4 regions of the Variovorax sp. GW821-FHT10B04 genome follow, and region 2 is predicted to be linked to each of the others. Evidence: predicted binding sites of a transcription regulator. Region 2 holds the regulator's gene; each other region holds the start of a gene.
The links. The regulator sigma-54, encoded in region 2, starts transcription at its own class of promoters, with help from an activator protein. The targets are predictions, from matches to a motif close to TGGCANGNAANCTGCTTT.
Positions count from the first base shown of each region.

Region 1: a site for sigma-54 is predicted at 2,476-2,493, ahead of AC07PZ_RS05915 (isopenicillin N synthase family dioxygenase). Genes of this name have one in related genera too.
Region 3: a site for sigma-54 is predicted at 2,207-2,224, ahead of AC07PZ_RS25960 (CmpA/NrtA family ABC transporter substrate-binding protein). Genes of this name have one in related genera too.
Region 4: a site for sigma-54 is predicted at 2,265-2,282, ahead of AC07PZ_RS21020 (isopenicillin N synthase family dioxygenase). Genes of this name have one in related genera too.

Region 1 is NZ_JBWKNQ010000002.1:174,405-179,573, reverse strand. Features, by position in the region: gene AC07PZ_RS05925 (ABC transporter ATP-binding protein) at 1-371, opposite strand, end outside; gene AC07PZ_RS05920 (ABC transporter substrate-binding protein) at 368-1,414, opposite strand; gene AC07PZ_RS05915 (isopenicillin N synthase family dioxygenase) at 1,464-2,444, opposite strand; gene AC07PZ_RS05910 (ketopantoate reductase family protein) at 2,692-3,690, shown strand; gene AC07PZ_RS05905 (cysteine hydrolase family protein) at 3,623-4,324, opposite strand; gene AC07PZ_RS05900 (ABC transporter permease) at 4,324-5,169, opposite strand, start outside.
Region 2 is NZ_JBWKNQ010000002.1:596,407-601,575, reverse strand. Features, by position in the region: gene AC07PZ_RS07840 (THUMP domain-containing class I SAM-dependent RNA methyltransferase) at 1-712, opposite strand, end outside; gene AC07PZ_RS07835 (ATP-binding response regulator) at 835-2,625, shown strand; gene AC07PZ_RS07830 (RNA polymerase factor sigma-54) at 2,659-4,227, opposite strand; gene lptB (LPS export ABC transporter ATP-binding protein) at 4,256-5,056, opposite strand; gene lptA (lipopolysaccharide transport periplasmic protein LptA) at 5,053-5,169, opposite strand, start outside.
Region 3 is NZ_JBWKNQ010000013.1:51,255-56,423, reverse strand. Features, by position in the region: gene ntrB (nitrate ABC transporter permease) at 1-758, opposite strand, end outside; gene AC07PZ_RS25960 (CmpA/NrtA family ABC transporter substrate-binding protein) at 772-2,016, opposite strand; gene AC07PZ_RS25955 (nitrate- and nitrite sensing domain-containing protein) at 2,358-3,632, opposite strand; gene tsaD (tRNA (adenosine(37)-N6)-threonylcarbamoyltransferase complex transferase subunit TsaD) at 3,718-4,761, shown strand; gene AC07PZ_RS25945 (phospholipase D-like domain-containing protein) at 4,791-5,169, opposite strand, start outside.
Region 4 is NZ_JBWKNQ010000008.1:316,064-321,232, reverse strand. Features, by position in the region: gene AC07PZ_RS21030 (ABC transporter substrate-binding protein) at 1-817, opposite strand, end outside; gene AC07PZ_RS21025 (hypothetical protein) at 1,130-2,047, shown strand; gene AC07PZ_RS21020 (isopenicillin N synthase family dioxygenase) at 2,353-3,342, shown strand; gene AC07PZ_RS21015 (hypothetical protein) at 3,436-3,732, shown strand; gene AC07PZ_RS21010 (ABC transporter permease) at 3,792-4,562, opposite strand; gene AC07PZ_RS21005 (ABC transporter ATP-binding protein) at 4,593-5,169, opposite strand, start outside.

The sequences.
Region 1 (5,169 bases), 420 kb from region 2:
GCCTTGCCGATGCCACGCATCTCCAGCCCGAAGGCCAGGTTGCGATAGACCGTGAGGTGCGGGAACAGCGCGTAGTTCTGGAACACCATGCCGATGTCGCGCTTCTCCGGCGGCAGGTCGGTGATGTCCTCGTCGTTCAGCCGCACGCGGCCCTGGTCGGGAAACTCGAAGCCCGCCACGCAGCGCAGCGTGGTGGTCTTGCCGCAGCCGCTCGGGCCCAGCAGCGAGATGAACTCGCCTTCCTCGGTCTTCAGTTCCAGGTGCTGGATCGCCGGCGCCGCGGCGCCCGGGAAGGTCTTGCGCAGGCCATCGAGCGACACCCGTGTGGTGCGCCGCCCGACGGCCGGGCGCGCGTCTGCCGCAACGCTCACTTCATCTCCCGGTTCCAGCGGTCGGTGATCGCCGCGACCTGCGGATTGACCTTGCTCCAGTCGAACTGGAAGATCTTCTTCATGCCCTCGCCGGCCACCGGCACGTCCTTGGCCAGTTCGGCATCGAGCTTCGACTTGGTGTTGGTCGGCGAGGTGAAGAACTCCTTGGCCATCATTTCCTGCACGTCGGGGCGCAGGATGAAGTCGAGGTACTTGTAGGCCTCTTCCTTGGCCGGCGCATTCTTCAGCACGTTGAAGGATTGCTCGAAGGCCAGCACGCCTTCGGTCGGCACCACCATCTCGACCGGCACGCCCTTCTTCTGCAGCGCGACGATCTCGGGAAAGTCGATCACGGCCACGGTCACGTCCCCGCGCGTGAGCATCGTCGACAGCGTGCCGCTGAAGTCCGCCTGGGTGAAGGGCAGCAGCTTCTTGACTTCGGTGAAGGCGCGGTCGATCGCGTCCTGCGAGCCGCCGTAGAGCTTGGCCGTCATCAGCAGGAACAGCATCGCGGCCGTGTTGCCGATCTGGTAGAGACCGATCTTGCCCTTGAACTCGGGGTTGCTCCACAGGTCCGACCACGACTTCGGCGGCGTCTTCACCAGGTCCTTGCGGTAGCCGATGCCGATGGTCGACACGATGGCGCGCACGCCGTTGTCGCCCGGGTTGCGCAGGAACGGATAGGCGTTGGCGAGGTTGGGCACCTTGGTCGCGGGGATCGGCTCGAAGTAGCCTTCGGCGCGCACCAGGCTCGCGATGTTCTCGTTGAGCATCAGGATGCTGTAGGGCGGCTTCTCGACGCCGGCGGCGCGTAGGTTGGCGACGAAGTTCTTGCCCAGGCCCACGTCCAGCGTGGTCTCCACGCCGCTCGACTTCTGGAACATCGGCATCAGGTCGGTGCGCCAGAACTTCTCCCAGCGTCCGCCGTAGGTGTTGACGACCAGGTTCTGGGCAGCCAGCGAGAGGCCGGGGATGGCGAGTGCCGACATGCCGGCGGCCGCGGCCATGGCTTGCAGGTAGTCGCGGCGCGAGAAGGCTTTCATGGGGTGTCCTTGAAGAAGAGAAAGGAAGGAAGGAGGAGAGAGGAAGCTGTCAGGCCGTGGCCTTCGACGTGTCTTGCCTGTAGTTGTAGTTCTTGTTCAAACGGTGCATCAGGTAGTCGCCGTACAGCACCGGATCGTGCTTCGGCGGGTTGGCCGCATCGGTGCAGGTGGGCAGGCACTCGATGAGCGCGTCCATCGACGGATCGAGGAAGTAGGGCAGCGAGTAGCGGTCGCCGCCGGAGCGGTTGACGACCCGGTGCGGCGTCGAGACGAAGCGCTCGTTGGTCCAGCGCGACAGCATGTCGCCGACGTTGAGCACGTAGGTGTTCTCGATCGGCGGCGCCTCGATCCAGTCGCCGCCGCGCGGACGCACCTGCAGGCCACCCGAGTTGTCCTGCGCGAGCAGCGTGATGATTCCGTAGTCGGTGTGCGGCGCCGAGCCCACGGCATCGGTTTCCTGCGGCGGTTGCGGCGGGTAGTGCAGCGCGCGCAGGAAGGTGGTCGGCCGCTCGAAGTAGTGGTCGAGCGCGTCCGGTGCCATCCCCAGGCTGATCGAGATCAGCCGCACGATGTAGCGGCCCAGCACGTCGACCTCCTGCTCGTACGCCTGCATGGCCGGCTTGAAGTCCGGCAGCCATTCGGGCCACTGGTTCGGGCCCTGCAGCGGCTCCTTCGCCTGCATGGCGGGGTCGTCGTCGGGCAGCGTGTGCATGATCATCAGCGACTCGCTCATGTTGGGCTTGGTCACCTTGGCGATCGACGAAGTCACCAGCGTCGACGTCGCCATGCCCATGTAGCCGCGATGGAACTCGTTGATGGCGAGGGACTGCTTCTTCTCCAGCGCCGACGCGTGGAATTCCCTGGACGCCGCGAACGCCGCGGCTCGGCTGGCCGGCGACACGTTGTGGCCCGCGATGTACGCGAAGCCGATCGAACTGAGGGCCGCATGGAGTTCGGCGGCCGACTGCCGGGCCGTGGTGCTGCTGGCATCGAGATTGCCCTGCAAGTCGATGAGCGGAATGGTTTGCACAGCTGTTCCTTTTCACGAAGAGTGCGGGCTCGACGCAATCTCCATGCCAAGTGGACCAAATGGACAAATCGCCTTCGCGGTGTCCGATCGGTGCCTCGGCGCACCAAGTCAACGCCTTCGGTGGAGCAACTGTTCCACTTTGGACCACTTGGACAAGAGACGGTGCGATGGCACGCCTATTGCGGGCCGAGAACATGGCCGGGCCGTCGGCGTTTCAGCCGCCCGTGCCGCAATCCGGAATCGAGAAATGAAAGTCTGTGTGTTTGGCGCGGGCGCCCTGGGCGGTGCCGTGGCGGCCCGTCTCTGCGCTGTCGGGGTGAACGTGAGCATGGTGGCCCGAGGTTCGACGCTGGCGGCCCTTCGCGCCGATGGGCTGAAGCTGCTGACCGGCCGGCAGGAGATCCACGCGCATCCCACGGCGAGCGACCGGCCGGCCGATCTGGGTGTGCAGGACATGCTCGTCATCGCCGTCAAGGCGCATGCGCTCCCCGGGGCTGCGGCGCAAGTCCGGCCGCTCATCGGACCGGACACCGTCGTGGTGCCGCTGCTGAACGGCGTGCCGTGGTGGTTTCTCGGCGACGGCGTCGGACCCTCGACGGCGGATGGCAATGAAGATGGCGCCGGCACGCTGCTGGACCCGGGCCGGCGCATCGCCAGCGCGATCCCTTCGGGCGCGGTGCTCGCTGCCGTGCTGCACGGCAGCTTCAGCGTCGAAGCGCCGGGCATCGTGCGCAACCACAGCGGCCGCGAGATCGTGCTGGGCGAGCCGGGTGGCGCGATGACGCCGCGCCTGACGCGTGTGGCCGAGTTGCTGCGGCTGGCCGGCTTCGACGCCCGCACCTCGCGCGACATCCGCCGGGAGGTCTGGTTCAAGCTGCTCGGCAACCTCTCGACCGGGCCGCTGTGCGCGCTCACCGGCACATCGACGGCCGCACTGATGCACGACCCGCTCACGCGCGAGCTGATGCGCAACCTGGTCGTCGAAGCCATCCGCGTCGGCGAGCGGCTGGGCATCGACATCCCCGATGCGCTCGACCTGTGCTTCGCCAAGCTGCAGAAGCTCGGCGACATCACGCCCTCGATGCTTCAGGACCTGCGCGCGGGTCGGCCGATGGAGATCGACGCGATCGTCGGGTCGGTCTGCGCGCTGGGGCAGGCGCAGGGCGTCGCGACGCCCTTCATCCGATCCGTGCTGGGGCTGCTGCGGGTGAAGGCCACTGCGCCAGCAGGTCGGCCGCGTCCATGACCAGGCCGAGGTGCAGCGACACCATCGTGTACGCCGCCGACTCCAGATGCGGGTCGGTTCCACGCACCAGGTCGCGCAGCACGATCACGCGGTAGTTGTGGTTGTTGGCGTCGAAGGCCGTGTTGAGCACGCAGCAGTCGGCAAAGCCGCCGTTCAGCACCACGGTCGTGATGCGCTGGTTGCGCAGCAGGAAGTCGAGGTCGGTCGGATAGAAGGCCGACAGCCGCCGCTTGTTTTCCACGCGCATGTCGCCGGGCTCGACACGCGTGACCCAGTCGGTCCACGGCGAGCCTTCGATCGCATGCGCATCGGCGTTCGGGATGGCGCCGACGTGCAGCGGGAAGGTGCGCCGCCAGGCGGCCGGGATGCCGCCGAGGTCGTCCGCGCCATCGGGCCGCAGCGTCGACTTCACGTGCACGATGCGCACGCCGAGCGCGCGCACGGTGTCGTGGAACGCGTCGATCGGCGCGACCAGTTCGCGCGCACGCGGCGCCGGGCAAGGGCAGTCGGGCGAGTCGTCGAGATGGCCGCGGTGCATGTCGATCGAGATCACCGCGGTGGTGGCCGGATCGAGGTAGTCGGCGAACTGCGCGGCGTCGAGCTCGCGCGGCTGGTCATAGACGTAGGCACGCATCAGCGTCGCTCCTCTCGCAGATAGGGCTCGCCCAGCGCGCCGGGTTCGCCGTCGCTGCCGCGCCGGGCCACGGCGACCCAGACCATCACGGCCAGCGTCACCGCGTAGGGCGTCATCAGCACGAAATACTGGGGCAGCTGCACGCCGGCCGCGGCCAGTTGCGGGATCAGCGCCTCGATGCAGCCGAACAGCACCGCGCCCGCGAGCGCCTTCCAGGGCGACCAGCGCGCGAAGATCACCAGGCCGACCGCGATCCAGCCGCGTCCGCCGGTCATGCCCGCGATCCACAGCTTGGTGCTGACCACCGAGATGTAGGCACCGGCCAGACCGACCAGCGCCGAGCCGGCGAGCACCGCGCCGAAGCGCCAGGCCGTCACGCTGATGCCGGCCGCGTCGGCGGCCTGCGGGTTCTCGCCGACCGCGCGCAGCCGCAGGCCGGCGCTGGTGCGCGTCAGGTACCAGACCACCGCGATGAAGATCGGCAGCGTGAGGTAGACCATGCCGTTCTGCGCGAACAGCCGGCCGACCAGCGGCAGCTCGGCCAGCGGCCCGAGCGGCAGCGCACCGAAGCTCGTGACCGCGCGGTTGGTCCAGCCGAACAGCGTGCCGACCAGGCTGGTCAGCCCCTGGCAGAAGAACACCAGCGCGAGCCCGGCGATCACCTGGTTCACCCGCAGCAGGATCACCATGACGGCGAACAGCACCGACACCCCGCTGGCCGCGAGCATCGCGATCACCAGCGACAGCGCCGGCTCGCCGAAACTCAGTTGCGCGCCGATCCCGGCCAGCGCGCCGACCAGCATCAGCCCCTCGGCGCCAAGCGAGAGCACGCCCGCGCGCTCGCT
Region 2 (5,169 bases):
CGAAGCCGAAGCGCCGCAGCGAGCCCGCAGGAATATGCGACGCGATCTGCGCGGCCTCGATGGCGATCGTGCCGCTGCCGCAGCAGGGGTCGTACAGCGGCTGGTCCGCGACTTCGCCGGTTTCCGGGTTCCACCAGCCGCTGGCAGCCAGCATGGCGGCGGCCAGCGTTTCCTTCAGTGGCGCGTCACCCTTGTCCTGTCGCCAGCCGCGCTTGAAGAGCGGCTCGCCGGAGGTGTCGATGTACAGCGTGCAGGTGTCGGTGGTCAGGTGCGCGAAGACGCGGCAATCGGGCCACTGGGTCTCGATGCTCGGCCGGACGCCGCCGGCCTTGGCGCGAAAGCGGTCGGCAATGGCGTCCTTGATGCGCAGCGTCGCGAAGTTCAGGCTCTGCAACGGGCTGTGCTGCGCGGTGGTCTCGATCTTGAAGGTCTGCTTCGGCGTGAACCAGATCTCCCAGGCCACACCGCTCGCGATGGCATACAGGTCGTTCTCGCTGCGGTAGTTCGCGTGCGCCAGCTCGACCAGCACGCGCTGCGCCAGGCGGCTGTGGAGATTGAGCTTCATCGCGTCGCGCCACGAGCCGCGCACGTAGACGCCCCCGCGCGACGCCATCAGGTCGTCGCCGGCGAGGCCGGTCAAGCCATGCACCTCCTGGGCGAGAAAGTCCTCCACGCCGGCGGCGCAGGGCAGGAAAAGATGGAGTTGGTTCATAGGGTCGTGCGCTGAAAACGGCGCTGCCCGATTGTCACCGCATGACAACCGCACGCACGCCACCCGGCGCGGGCGTCATGGCTGCGCCTTATAGTGCGTGCGGACTTACTCCCACCGCACGCATGCCGTCCTCGCCCGCCCCGTCGAAGCGCGCGCCCGCCCAGTTCGCGGTGCAGTGCGAGGTGCTGCGCCTCAGCACCCAGCCGCTCGGCCCGATGCTGGCGGTCCAGTACCTCCTCAACTGCGGTGTCGCGGCGATCTTCGCCTGGCAGTACTCGCTGCCGCGCGCACTGGCCTGGATGCTGCTGATCACGCTGGTGACGGGCATGCGCGGCCTGCTGCCGCAGCGCATGCCGGCGGTCTTCACGCCCGACAGCCTGCGCCAGGCCCAGCGCGAACACACGCTGCGCACCGGCATCTGGGAATTCGCGCACGGCGCGGCCGGCGTGCTGCTGTTCAACCCCGCCGAACCCGTTCAGCAGATGCTGCTCGGACTGATCGTGATGGGCATGACGCTGTCGTCCGCGTTCTCGGTGTCCTTCTACGTGCCGGCGACGCAGCTGGCGATCGCGCTGCTGCTCGTGCCGGTGATCGCGATGGGGCTGATCGCGGGCTCGTCGACCATGATGGCCGTTGCGCTGGTCGGCATCGGCCTGCTCGCCATGGTCTGGAAACTGGTGGCCGACCACGCGCGGCAACTCGAGGAGAACATCGGCCTGCGCCTGAACGAAAGCACGCTGCGCGAGCAGGCGATGGCGGGGCTGCGCGAATCGGAACGCGCCCAGGCCGAACGGCTTCGCTTCTTCTCCGCCGCCAACCACGACCTGCGGCAACCCGTGATGGCGATCGGCCTGCAGTCCGAGGTTCTGCGCGAGCAGTTGCGCGATGGCGCACCGGCACGCCAGGTGCAGGTCACGGTCGACTCGCTCACGCGCGCGCAGCAGGCGCTCGAGGCGCTGACCAATCAGTTGCTCGAGATCGGCCGCATCGAGGCTGCGGCCGACGCCTTCGCCCCGTCCGCCGTAGCCCTGGCGCCGTTGCTGCGCGATCTCGCCCGGCTGGACGACGGCGGCCGGATCCACGTGCGATGCCCGGCCGACGCGGTGGCCTGGACCGACCCGGTGTCGCTGCGGCGCATCCTTGCGAACCTCGTCGACAACGCGATCAAGTTCGCACCGCACGGCCGGGTGCTGCTGGCCTGCCGGCGGCGCCCGGGCGGCTGGCGCGTCGAGGTGCGCGACGGCGGCATCGGCATCGCGCCGGAAGCGCAGGACCGCGTGTTCGGCGACTTCGAACAGGTCGGAAACACCGAGCGCAACCTGCAGCGCGGCCATGGCCTGGGCCTGGCGATCGTGCGCCGGCTCGCGCAGAAGCTCGGGCTGATGCTCACGCTGCGCTCGGTACCCGGCCGCGGCTCGGTGTTCGGCTTCGTGGTTCCCGAGGCGCCGCCAGGCATGGACACGCCGGCGCTGCACGTCGAGCCGCCGCACGCGAGCGACGACATCGACATCGATCGCAGCGGCGACGCCCTGCGACCCGGCCTGGCCGTGCTGGTGATCGAAGACAACGCGGTCGTCGCGGACAGCCTCGCCGCGCTGCTGCGCCTGTGGGGCGCCACGCCGCGCATCTACGAGAGTGCGGCCGAAGCGCTGGCGCTGGCCGACCTGCATGCGGTCGACGTGGCGCTGTGCGACATCCGGCTTCCCGGCGAACTCGACGGCATCGCGCTGGCCGAACGGCTGCAGACGCTCCAGCCCGCGCTCACGATCGCGCTGGTGTCGGCCGACATCGACGGCGCTGCGCGCAAGCTCGCGAAGGCGCATGGCTGGCATTCGCTGCGCAAGCCCGTTCAGCCGGCCGAACTGCGGGCCGTGCTGCAAGCGGCCGACCGGCGCGCGGCCGGCGTTCACTGACGCGCCGACGCGCGGCAGCCGGGCGGAAGAACCTCAGAGCGCCTTGCGAAGGTTCGCCGGCGCGATGCGCAGCGCTTCGCGGTATTTGGCGACCGTGCGGCGCGCGCAGTCGATGCCCTGTTCCTTCAGCATTTCCGAGATCTGGCTGTCCGACAGCGGCTTCTTCACGCTTTCGGAGCTGACGAACTGCTTGATCAGCGCGCGCACCGCCGTGCTCGACGCGTTGCCGCCGGTCTCGGTGCCGAGCGCCGAGCCGAAGAAGTACTTGAGCTCGACCGTGCCGTACGGCGTCGACATGTATTTGGCGGTGGTCACCCGGCTGATGGTCGACTCGTGCAGGCCGAGCTCGTCGGCGATCTCGCGCAGCACCAGCGGGCGCATCGCCAGTTCGCCGTGGATGAAGAAGCTCTTCTGGCGTTCGACGATCGCGTTGGACACGCGCAGGATCGTGTCGAAGCGCTGCTGGATGTTCTTGATGAACCAGCGCGCTTCCTGCAGCCGTTGCGACAGCGCCTGGCTGCCTTCGCCCTTGTGCGACTTGAGCGCACCGGCGTAGATGTCGTGCACGCGCAGGCGCGGCATCACGTCGGGATTGAGCATCACCCTGAACTTGATGTTGGTGCCGCGGCCGGTGCGCGTGACGATCACGTCCGGCACGATCACGTTGCGCTCCACGTCGACGAAGCGCCGGCCCGGCTTGGGCTCGAGCGTGGCGATCAGCTGCAGCGCGCTGCGCACCTCGTCCTCGTTGCTGCGCGTGAGCGTGGCCAGGCGCTTGAAGTCGCGCCGCGCCAGCAGTTCCATCGGCTGCTTGCAGATGGCGATGGCGGTCTTGCGGATCTGGCGCTCTTCGTCGTCGTCCTGCGGAGAAGCCAGCGCCTTGAGCTGGATCGACAGGCATTCGCCGAGGTCGCGCGCCCCGACACCGACCGGCTCCAGGCTCTGCAGCAGGCCGAGCGCGACCTGGAAGTGATGCACCAGGTCGTCGAACTGGTCGTTGTCGTCGCCCGCCAGCCCGGAGGCCAGCGAGGGCAGCGTGTCTTCCAGGTAGCCGTCGTCGTTGAGCGACTCGATCAGGAAGCGCAACGCCGCGCGGTCGTTCTCGCCGAGCCGCAGGCTCAGCGCCTGGCGATGCAGGAAGGACTGCAGCGACTCCTGGCTGCGCGCCAGTTCGGTGGCATCGGCACGCTCGTCGTCGCCCAGGTTGTTGTTGCGCGCGGGTGCGTCGCCGCCCCACTCGCTGTCGTCGGGTGTGAGTTCGACCGTGCCGTCGCCTTCCCAGTCGGGCTGCGCCTCGACCGCGTCGACGGTCGCCGGTTCGGCCTCGGTGGTGGTGGAAGTCTCCGTGGTCGTCGAGGACGAGGTGGACGCCCCGGGGCTGAAATCGTCGTCGCGCGGCGGCGGCGCATCGGCCGTGTCCACGCCGAATTCCTCGCGCGCCGCTTCTTCCGCGGTGCGCTCGAGGAACGGGTTCTCGTCGAGCATCTGCTCGACTTCCTGGCTCAGCTCGAGCGTCGACAACTGCAGCAGCCGGATCGACTGCTGCAACTGGGGCGTGAGCGCGAGATGCTGCGAAACGCGCAGCGACAAGCCCTGTTTCATGCGGCGTGTGGAACCTGCGTATGTGCCATCACATCCTGAAATGCTCGCCGAGGTACACGCGCCGCACCTCTGCGTTGTCGACGATCTCTGATGGTGTGCCCTTCGCGAGCACGTGCCCGTCGCTGATGATGAATGCGTGGTCGCAAATGCCCAAGGTCTCGCGCACGTTGTGATCGGTGATCAGCACGCCGATTCCGCGCTCCTTGAGGAAGCTGATGATCCGCTGGATCTCGATGACGGCGATCGGGTCGATGCCCGCGAAAGGCTCGTCCAGCAGGATGAAGCGCGGCTGCGTGGCCAGTGCGCGCGCAATCTCGACGCGGCGGCGTTCGCCGCCGGACAGCGCAAGCGCGGGCGAGGCGCGCAGATGGTCCACGCGCAGGTCGTTCAGCAGTTCGCTCAGCCGCTCCTCGATGCGCTGCCGCGACAGCGGCACCGGGCGGCCGGCCGCGTCGGGCTCGGTCTGGAGCTCGAGCACCGCGCGCACGTTTTCCTCGACCGACAGCTTTCGGAAGATCGACGCTTCCTGCGGCAGATAGCTCAGGCCCATGCGTGCCCGACGGTGGATCGGCATGTGCGCGATCGGCTCGCCGTCGATGGTGATGTCGCCTGCATCGGCGCGCACCAGCCCGACGATCATGTAGAAGGACGTGGTCTTGCCGGCGCCGTTCGGGCCGAGCAGCCCGACGACTTCGCCCTTCTGCACGTCGAGCGACACGTCCTTGACCACCTTGCGGCTGCCGTAGCTCTTCTGCAGCCCGCGCACCTCGAGGCGGCTGCCCGGCTCGGTGGCACGGGAAGACGGGAGGGTCGTTGAAGCGGCCGTCACTTGCGTGGTTCCCCGCCACCCAGCGTGGTGGTCGACCGCAGGCCGGTGCCCGGTGCGGGTGTCGGTGTGGCCGCACCGGCCGGCGCCGAGGCGGCCGCCTTCGGCGTGAGGAT
Region 3 (5,169 bases), on a different contig from region 2:
GCCGCGACGATCACCAGCCACGCGGTGCCGACCGCCAGCCGCACGCCGGTCAGCATGTACGGCAGCACGGCGGGGAACAGGATCTTGGTGAGGATCTTCCATTCGCTCAGGTTCAGCACGCGCGCGACGTTCATGTAGTCGCTCGGTACGCGCTGCACGCCGACCGCCGTGTTGATCACCATCGGCCAGATCGAACAGATGAAGATGGTCCAGATGGCGGCCGGGTTGGCGCCCTTGAAGACCAGCAGGCCGATCGGCAGCCAGGCCAGCGGCGACACCGGGCGCAGCAGGCTGATCAGCGGGTTGAACATGCGCGACAGGAACTCGAATCGCCCGATCGCGAAGCCCGCCGGAATGCCGACCAGCGCGGCCAGCCCGAAGCCCATGGCCACGCGCTTGAGCGACGAGAGCACGTTCCAGCCGACGCCCTGGTCGTTCGGTCCCTTGCTGTAGAACGGATCGCTGAACACGTCGAGCGCCTGCTTGCCGGTCTCGATCGGCGAGGGGAAGCCGGTCGTGCTGTTGACCGAGATGAGTTCCCAGACCAACAGCAGCAGGCCGAAGCCCGCGAGCGGCGGCAGAACGCGCATCCAGAAGCCGCGCAGATCGAGCGCGCGGCGCGTCCTGGGTGCAGGCACCGGGGGCAGGGTTGCCGGCGGCTGGGCGGCTGCGGTGACGGCCGCAACGGCCGCGACCTTGGACGTGGCCGGCAGCGAGGTCGAAGCCTCGATCGGGTGGTGAAAAACGGCGCTGACCATGGCGGGCTCCTTCTCAGGCATGCAGCTTGAACGACTCGGCGTACTTCTTCGGATCCTTGCCGTCCCAGACCGTGCCGTCGAACAGCCTGCTGGTGCGCATCGGGTCTTTCGGCACCGGCGTCTGCGTGGCGGCGGCGGCCTGCTTGTAGATGTCGATGCGGTTGATCTCGGTCGCGACCTTCAGGTAGTCGGGATGTTCCTTCAGCAGGCCCCAGCGCTTGTGCTGCGTGAGGAACCACATGCCGTCGGACAGGTAGGGAAAGTTCACCGCGCCGTCGTTGTAGAACTTCATGTAGTTCGGGTCGTCCCAGGTCTTGCCCATGCCGTTGGTGTACCGGCCCAGGATGCGCTGGTTGATCGCGTCGACGCTGGTGTTGACGTAGCTCTTGTCGGCGATGGTGTCGGCCATCTTGTTCTTGTTCTGCAGGCCGGCGTCGATCCACTTGCCGGCCTCCAGCACCGCCGCCGTCACGGCGCGCGCGGTGTTCGGGTACTTCTTGACGAAGTCGGCGGTCGTGCCCAGCACCTTTTCCGGATGGTCCTTCCAGATGTCCTGCGTCGTGATGGCCGTGACCCCGATGCCGTCCATGATGGCGCGCTGGCCCCAGGGTTCGCCCACGCAGTAGCCGTCCATGTTGCCGATGCGCATGTTGGCGACCATCTGCGGCGGCGGCACGGTGATGTTCTTCACGTCCTTGAACGGGTCGACGCCGGCCGACGCGAGCCAGTAATAGAGCCACATCGCATGGGTGCCGGTCGGGAAGGTCTGGGCGAAGGTGTATTCGCCCTTTTCCTTCTGGATCAGCTTGGCGAGCGACCCGGCATCGACCGCGCCCTTGTCGGCCAGCTTCTTCGACAGCGTGATCGCCTGGCCGTTGTTGTTGAGCGTCATCAGCACGGCCATGTCCTTCTTGGCACCACCGGCCCCCACGTGCACGCCATAGACCAGGCCGTACAGCACGTGGGCCATGTCGAGCTCGCCGTTGACCAGCTTGTCGCGCACGCCGGCCCAGCTCGCTTCCTTGCTCGGGACGATCTTGACGCCGTACTTCTTGTCGATGCCGAGCACGGAGGCCATCACGACGCTGGCGCAGTCGGTCAGTGGAATGAAGCCGATCTTGACCTCCTCCTTTTCAGGCTTGTCGGAGCCTTGGGCATAGGCCAGGGCGCGCAGGGCCGGATCGATGCCGGCGGCACCGACGGCGGCGGCCTGCAGCACGCGGCGGCGACTGAGCTTGGTTTTCAGCAGATCGGTCATGGGGGCGAACTCCAGAAGAAAGACAACGAGAGAGAAAGGCGCGGCGAAAAACAAAAAAGGCGTCCGCATCGCGCAGAGGCCGTTCGAAAACGAGCCCATGCGGGGTGCGGACGCCTTTGTCCGGTCGGTAGGCAGCTCCCGTCGTTGGAAGTTGCCCGCCTGAAGACCTACGTCGGTCTGTGCAGGAAGTGATGCAAACGGCGTGCCAAGCCTGTCGAGGCGGCGGGTGCTTCAATTTTCATAGCAACGAAGCGTTGACTGGCAAGAAGATCCCGGGGTTTTCCAGCGTCTTGAATGCAGGGCACGCTTGTTGTGCGTCGCACCAATTCAGGATCGGCGGTTCAGCTCGACGTGCCCCGCGGCAGGTATTCGGCCATCGACAGCACCGATTCGGCCACGTCGACGACACGCCGGTTCTGGTTCATCGCGGTCTGGCGAAGCATCTTGTGCGCCTCTTCTTCGCTCAGCTGCCGATGCGCCATCAGCAGGCCCTTGGCGCGCTCGACCAGCTTGCGCTCGTTCAAGGTCGCGCGCACGGTGTCGAGTTCGTCGTTCATCGCCTGCAGCCGTTGCGACTGCTCTTGCACCATATCGAGGATCGAGCGCTCCAGTTGCCGGCCGTAGGGCGCCTTGGTATTGAGGGGCGGCACGGCATCCGCCGCGGGCGAATCGAAGAAGGCGGTGGCCGTGCTGCGGCCTTCGGCGGCAAGCTGCGCGAGCAGCGCCTCGTGCGCGGCGAGGTCGCTGCGGGCCTGCTTGATCTTCGACTCGCACAGCGTGCGCAGATCGGTCGCCAGGCGCTCCTCGATGACCTGCATGCCGTCGATCCGGCGCGAGCTGCAGTCGAACCAGGTGGGGCTGAGTTCCGGATTCAACGGCACGCCCGCCGGCGCGGCGCAGGCGATGCGGCGCAGCCGTTCGAGCTCGGCGGTCTGCGTGGGCGGCAGGTGGGCCTGCCATTGCAGGGCCAGTTCCGGACCGGAGAACTCGACGAAGACGTGGAAGCAGCGCTCCTGCGATTCGATCAGGTGCAGCCATTGCTGCTGGCGGGCGCTGTCGTTCAGGCCCGACGTGAAGGCCGCGGCACCGCAGGCACGCTCCTGGCCGGCGAATTCCTTGCCCTGCATGAAGTTGAACATCGCGACCAGCAGGCGCGAGATCTCCGGATCGGTGGCGCCATCGGCCGCTTCGAACACGACGGCGAGCAGGCCGGCGATCAGTTTCACGAAGGCGCTGGTGGCGTCGGCCGGCAGCATGCCGAGCTGATCGATCCGTCCACGCAGGTGGGGCAGGGCGTCGAGCCCCGGCAGCACCCAGGCGATCCGGCTGAACAGCCGCGCGCCGTTGCCGATGCGGTGCGCGTCGGCTTCCAACTGCTCGAAACCCGCCCGCACGATGTCCTCGAACTGCCCGCCGTCGGCAATCTGTTCGCCGCGCTCGGTGGCGAAGCGGCGGCCCGCCGAGGCCAGCAACACGTTCGACAGGCCGCGTTCGCGCTGAAGGGCGTGCACCAGCCGTCCGATGGCGCTGACCAATTCGCTCGTGCGGGCGAGCTGGTCCAGTTCGTCGATCTCGCAGCGCAGGGCCGCAATCAAAAAGCTCAGTCCGGATTTCATCGTGTGGGGTCCAGGAGGCGGACGGCGTTCAGGGACATGCAGCAACATCCATGCCCCGAGGGCGGGCGCATCCTACACTCGGCCGATGCTCGTATTGGGAATCGAATCATCCTGCGATGAAACCGGCGTGGCGCTGGTCGAGGCTGGCGCCAGCGGCCTGCCGCGGCTGGCCGCGCACGCGCTGCACAGCCAGATCGCCATGCACCAGGCCTACGGCGGCGTGGTGCCCGAACTCGCCAGCCGCGACCATATCCGGCGCGTGCTGCCGCTCGCGCAGGCGGTGTTCGACGAGGCCGGCCGCACGCTGGCCGAAGTCGACGTGGTCGCCTACACGCGGGGTCCGGGGCTGGCGGGTGCGCTGCTGGTGGGCGCGGGCGTGGCCTGCGCACTGGGCGCGGCATTGGGCAAGCCGGTGCTCGGCGTGCATCACCTCGAAGGCCATCTGCTGTCGCCCTTTCTGAGTGCGGACGCGCCGGAGTTCCCGTTCGTCGCGCTGCTCGTCTCCGGTGGACACACCCAGTTGATGCAGGTCGACGGCGTCGGCCGCTACCAGATCCTCGGCGAGACCATCGACGACGCCGCCGGCGAAGCCTTCGACAAGTCGGCCAAGCTCATGGGCCTGCCGTACCCCGGTGGCCCGTGGCTCGCCAAGCTGGCGGAGCAGGGCGACCCCGCGGCGTTCAAGCTGCCGCGTCCGCTGCTGCACAGCGGCAACCTCGACTTCTCCTTCGCCGGGCTGAAGACCGCGGTGCTGACCCAGGCCCGCAAGCTCGGTGACGAGCTGGAAGCCCGCAAGCCCGATCTCGCCGCCTCCACGCAGGCGGCGATCGTCGAGGTTCTTCTGAAGAAGAGTCTCGCGGCACTCGACCAGACCGGCCTGGACCGGCTGGTGGTGGCGGGCGGTGTCGGCGCCAACCGCGCCTTGCGCGAGCAGCTGAATGCAGCCTGCGCGCGGCGTGGCGTGCGCGTGCACTACCCGGAGCTCCACCTGTGCACCGACAACGGCGCGATGATCGCCATGGCCGCGGCGATGCGCCTGCAGGCCGGCATGCAGCAGCCGGCCGAGGTCTATGCCTTCGACGTCAAGCCGCGCTGGCCGCTGGACACGCTGGAGCAGGCCGCGGCCTGATTCCGGCAGCCGGGCGGCGGCGCCGACCGTCACTCGGCCTTTTCACCGGCCGAAGCCTTCTCGAACGACATGCCTGGCCGATAGGGTTCCGATTCGTCCTCGAGCCGCTTGAACTCCTTGGCGTAGAGCCCCGCGAGCTGTGGCCAGCGCCGGAACAGGTTGAAGTTTTCGGCGTTCTGCTGTGCGCCGGCGCGCGTGAAGTTCATCGATCCGAAGCCGATGGTGTCGGCGTCGATCACGACGAACTTGTGGTGCATCACCGGATAGCGCGAATTGATCCAGAGCGGCACCGCCTGGTTGTGCAGGAAGGTCGCGCTCGAGTATTTCAGCGTGGCCTGCGAACGGTCGAGCACGACCCGCACGTCGACGTCGCGCGCGTGCGCCGCCCGCAGCGCCTTGGCGATCACG
Region 4 (5,169 bases), on a different contig from region 2:
CGATCTCCTCGTTGGCCAGCGGCTCGCGCGCCTTGACGGCAGCAGCGCCGGCCCTGACGTCGGCGATCACGTCGACCCAGCCGCGCGTCGTCGCCTTGACGAAGGCCGTCATCGCGGCCGCGTTCTCCATGCTCTTCGCATTGGCGACCAGGCCGTTGCCGTACGACTTCATGCCGTAGTCCGAGAAGCGGAACATCGTGATCATCTCCGGGCCCATGCCGCGCGCCTTGAGGTTCAGCAGGCCGGTGAAGTAGAAGTAGGCTGCGGCGTCGAAGTCGCCCTTCACGAAGCGGGTGTCGCCGATGTCGGGCGTCACGTTCTCCCATTTCACGCCGGAAGGGTCGAAGCCCTGCGCCTTGGCGAAGGCCGGGAACAGCTTGCGCGAGGCGTTGAAGGGCTGGCCCAGGATGGTCTTGCCCGCGAGGTCCGCCGGCTTGGCGATCGGGCCGCCCTTGCGCACCAGGATCGCATTCGGGTTCAGGTCGTACTGGATGGCGACGGCCCGGAGGCCGGCGCTCGGGTTGTTGACATTGAACTCGACCATGGTCGCGAGATCCGCCGACGCACAGTCGTAAGCGCCGCTGCCGACCAGGCTGATCGCCGCGGCCGAGCCGTTGCCGGTGTCGATCGCGACGTCGAGTCCCGCCTCCTTGTAGTAGCCGCGCTGCTGTGCGACCAGGAAGCCGGCCGCCGTGGCCTCGATCTTCCAGCCGAGGTTGAACTTGAAGGGCTTGAGCGACCCCTGTGCACGAACGAAGGGCGTGGCGGCGAGGGCGGTGGCGGCGCCGGCGGCGCGCAGGAGAGAACGGCGTTGCATGGAAGCACTCCTTGGTGGAAGCATGTCGGGTCCGTGGTGCCGCAGGACGGCACTCGTTCACGCGGCGCCCGTGTTGCGGGGCGCCGTGGGTCCCAGAGCAATTTCCGGGCATCGGCCTGATGAGGGCCGACGCTGAACGCTTCTACTCCGTGCCGTGGTTTTTGCAGGTTCCATGCCAGGTCTCCGGCTCCCTCGTGCGCACCAAGCCGGCGCAATGGACGGCTGCGTTCCCATGGGCAGCGGTTCGCCTGACGCCGGCCGTGGCCGCGCGATGGCCGCCAGCATGACGCCTTCCATGGAAACGGAGGCACGATGTCGGTAGGCAACATTCAGGGTGGTTCGTCGGCACCGGTACAACTCCCACAGGACACGCTGCAAGCCATCCTGGCGAGCTGCCGGCTGCGTCCGGGCCAGCACCACGCGGACCTGAGCCGCTTCACGGCCGACCAATTGACCGTTGCACGTGCGCACCCGCAATGCGATGCGGTCGCGCGGCTTCTCATCGATGAACGGCTCGGCGAACTGCGCGGCACGCCGGTGCGTGCGACGGGCCCGTTGACGTCCCTGGATGGCCTGCAGGCTCGCCGCTTCGACGGCGACTTCAGCGCATCGTCCGGCGTGCGCCCGCCGGAGCCTGTCGGCATGCAGAACGAGAGCGAGGCCCAAACCGAGTCGGCGTCGGCGTCCGTTGCGTCGTCCCGTGGCGGCGGCACGACCGAACCCACCGTGGTCGTCGACCAGTTGCCGCGGGTCTCGGCCCGATGGCCCGATCTGCATCTGGATCCCGGATTCGCGGCGCTGAGCGAGAGGGACCAACGCGTGTTGTGCTATCTCGAGGACCAGGTCGGGGGCGACGCGAGAACGCTCGACGCGACGCGCAGCGCAGTTTTCCAGATGGACCAGGCTGTTCTGGCTGGCAGTTTCGACAGGCTGGGTGCGATGTACCTGTTGATGAGCCCGGGCGGCTTTCAGGCCTTCGTCGACAGCCGCAGTCCACGCGCACTGGGTCGGCGTTCGACCACCGGGCCCTTGCTGGCCACCGTCGTGAGAACGCTGCAGGCCCGGCCTGCAAACGCGCCGCCATTGCCGGCCCACACCCTCGGCCATGCCGTGCAGCCGTTCGTGGCCCGCCAATCGTCCAGCGGTGCCAGCAACGTCAGTGTGGTGACCGACATTGCGACGCAGGCATTCCGGCAGTTGTTCGAACGGATCGAAGGCCCCATGGATTGAGACCGGGCCGGACCTCGGCACGCCCGCGTGCAACATGGCAGCCACGGGGTTCGCCGGCGCCGCTTGCCAACCCCCTGCCGGCTTTGTTCTAATCCACCCCGAGAGTAGAAGCGTTCATCGGCCTTTCGACAGGTCGCCCGGGAATTGCTCTTGAGGCTCGCGCCCGCCGCGAGGTCTTCAGGAGTCGTGCAAGTCAGCCACATCCCGTGCTCTCTCTTGGCATTCCTCCTGCAAGCCCTTCGGCGACCGGCGCGGTCCTGCGTCCGACATCCTTGCCACCAACCTCTTTGCCAGGAGCAACCCACATGAACACAGCCAACTACGGCATGGCCGAACTGCAGAAGGAATCGCGCATGGGCGCGATGGGTTCGGAAACCAGCGACCGCGAGATCCGCGTCATCGACCTCGCCGACTTCGAGAACCGCCGCGCCGACATCGCCGAACAGCTGTGGGACGCGTCCATCGACGTCGGCTTCTTCCAGCTCAAGAACCACGGCGTGCCGCTGGCGCAGATGCGCGAGGCCTTTGCCATGAGCGAGAGCTTCTTCGCCTTGCCCGACAGCGTGAAGGCGCAGTACCCGCTGGCGCGCAATGCCGGCTGGGAGAGCCGCGCGCAGTTCCGTCCTTCCACCGGCACGGCCGACCAGAAGGAGAGCTACCAGATCACGCGTCCGCGCATGGCGGGCCTGTATCCCACCGAAGAGGAGTTGCCCGGCTTCAAGGCCACGATGCTCGCTTTCGAGCAGGCCAGCTGGGCCGTGGGCATGCGCGTGCTCTCGTGCTTTGCCGACAGGCTCGGCTTCGACCGGGAGTTCTTCACGCGTGCGCACGAGCCGTCGTCCGAGACGTACCAGAGCACGCTGCGCATGCTGCACTACTACGCCATTCCCCCCGAAGCGCAGACCGGCCTGGGCCTGTGGCGCGCCGGTGCGCACACCGACTTCGACTGCCTCACGCTGCTGTACCAGCGCCAGGGCCAGGGCGGCCTGCAGGTCTGCCCGGGCAAGGAGATGGATGCCCAGGTGTGGACGTCCATCCCGCCCGAGGAGGACTACATCACCTGCAACATCGGCGACATGCTCATGCGCTGGAGCGACGACGTGCTGCCCAGCAACTTCCATCGTGTGAAGAATCCGCTGCCCGGCGACTACATGGGTCCGCGCTACAGCCTGGCCTTCTTCTGCCAGGCCAACACCGATGCGCTCATCGAGTCGCCTTCGGGCAAGTACCCGCCGATCACGGCAGGCGACTACCTGGCCGAGCGCATCCGCGCGAACTTCAACAAGAAGTACTGACTCAAGCAGGTGTCCGTCGGGCGGCTTCGATTCCGCAGAGAGCGGGAAAGCGCTGGCGGTTCGGGGGATGCGACGCGGCTTCGCGAGAGAAATATGTCGGTGCCGGTGTGCGGCGGAAACTTTCAATTCCGGCTGGCGCGCCGCGCTTCATCCGGCTTTTTCATGAAGGAAGATTCCATGACCGTCCAACCCACGACCGGCAGCCAAACGGCCGCCTCCGCAGGCCTCGTTGAAAACAAGTCGGTGCATTTCGACTGGAGCAAGGCACAGGTGAACACGAAGACAGGGCAACAGAGCCTGCGTGAGTTTCTCAAGACCGCCCCCGATGCGGCCAACCTGATGAAGAGCGTCGGCGCCATGGCGCGCAAAGACATGGGCAACATGCTCTGATGACGGCGGGTCGCCCAGCGGCGCCAGCGGACCGCCAACCAAAGAACGCCGGGGCGTTCTCAGGTGTTCTGCGAACCGCGGTGCGCCCAGCCGGTCGTGTGCTTTTCGATCGCGCTGAAGATCTCGTACATCACCATGGCCATCGCGCCGACCACCATCAGGCCCGCGAAGGCCAGGCCCATCTGCATGGCCGAGCCGGCGGAGATCAGCAGGTAGCCGATGCCCTCGTTGGCCGCCGTCATTTCCGACACCGTGGTGCCCACGAAGGCCAGCGTGATGGCGACCTTCAGCGAGGCATAGAAGTAGGGCATGGAGCGCGGCAGGCCGATCTTCATCAGCACGTCCCAGCGCTTGGCGCCCAGCACGCGCAGCACGTCCTCCAGCTCGGGTTCGAGCGTCGCGAGTCCGGTCGCGATGTTCACCATGATCGGGAAGAAGCTGATCAGGAAGGCGGTGAGGATGGCCGGGCCCGCGCCGATGCCGAACCACACCACCAGGATCGGCACGAAGGCGGCCTTCGGCAGCGCATTGAAGGCCGTCATCAGCGGGTACATCGCCGCGTAGGCGAGGCGCGAGCTGCCGATCACGAAGCCGAGCAGCACGCCGACCACGATCGCCAGGCCGAAGCCGGCCATCGTGACCCAGAAGGTGCGCCAGGCGTGGCCGGCGATGATGAGCTTGAACTCCCAGAACTGCGTCCAGATGCGCCACGGGCTCGGGAAGATGAAGTCGGAGACTTCGAAGGCCGAACAGATGATCTGCCACAGCATGATCACCGCGACCAGCAGCAGCCAGGGCGACCAGCGTTCGATTTGCTTGTTGTTCTGCATGAGGGGCTTCGGTGCGGTCTCGATCGGGTCTCAGTGGGATATGGCCGCAGAGGTCTGCGCCGCGCTGACGCCGGTGTTCCGGATGGCGCCGATGTGGCTGCGCAGCTCCAGCACGATGTCGGTGAACTCCTTGGTGTAGGTCAGCTCCAGTTCGCGCGGGCGCGGCAGGTCGATCTCGCGCTTGACCACGAAGCGGCCGGGCGACTTGCTCATCACGTACACCGTGTCGGCGAGGAACGCCGACTCGCGCAGGTCGTGCGTGACCAGGATCACGTTGAACTGCTGCTCGGTCCAGAGGTCGCGCAGGATGCACCAGAGCTCCTCGCGGGTGAAGGCGTCGAGCGCGCCGAAGGGCTCGTCGAGCAGCAGCATCTTCGGCTCGTGGATCAGCGCGCGGCAGATGCTCGCGCGCTGCTGCATGCCGCCGCTGAGCTGCCACGGGAACTTGTCCTCGTAGCCGCCCAGGCCGACCTTCTGCAGCAGCCGGCGCGCGCGTTCCTCGTATTCCTTGCGCTTGTCGCGGAAGCTGCTGCGGTAGGGCTCGACGATCTCCAGCGGCAGCAGCACGTTGTCGACCGTGGTCCGCCACGGCAGCAGCGATGGCGCC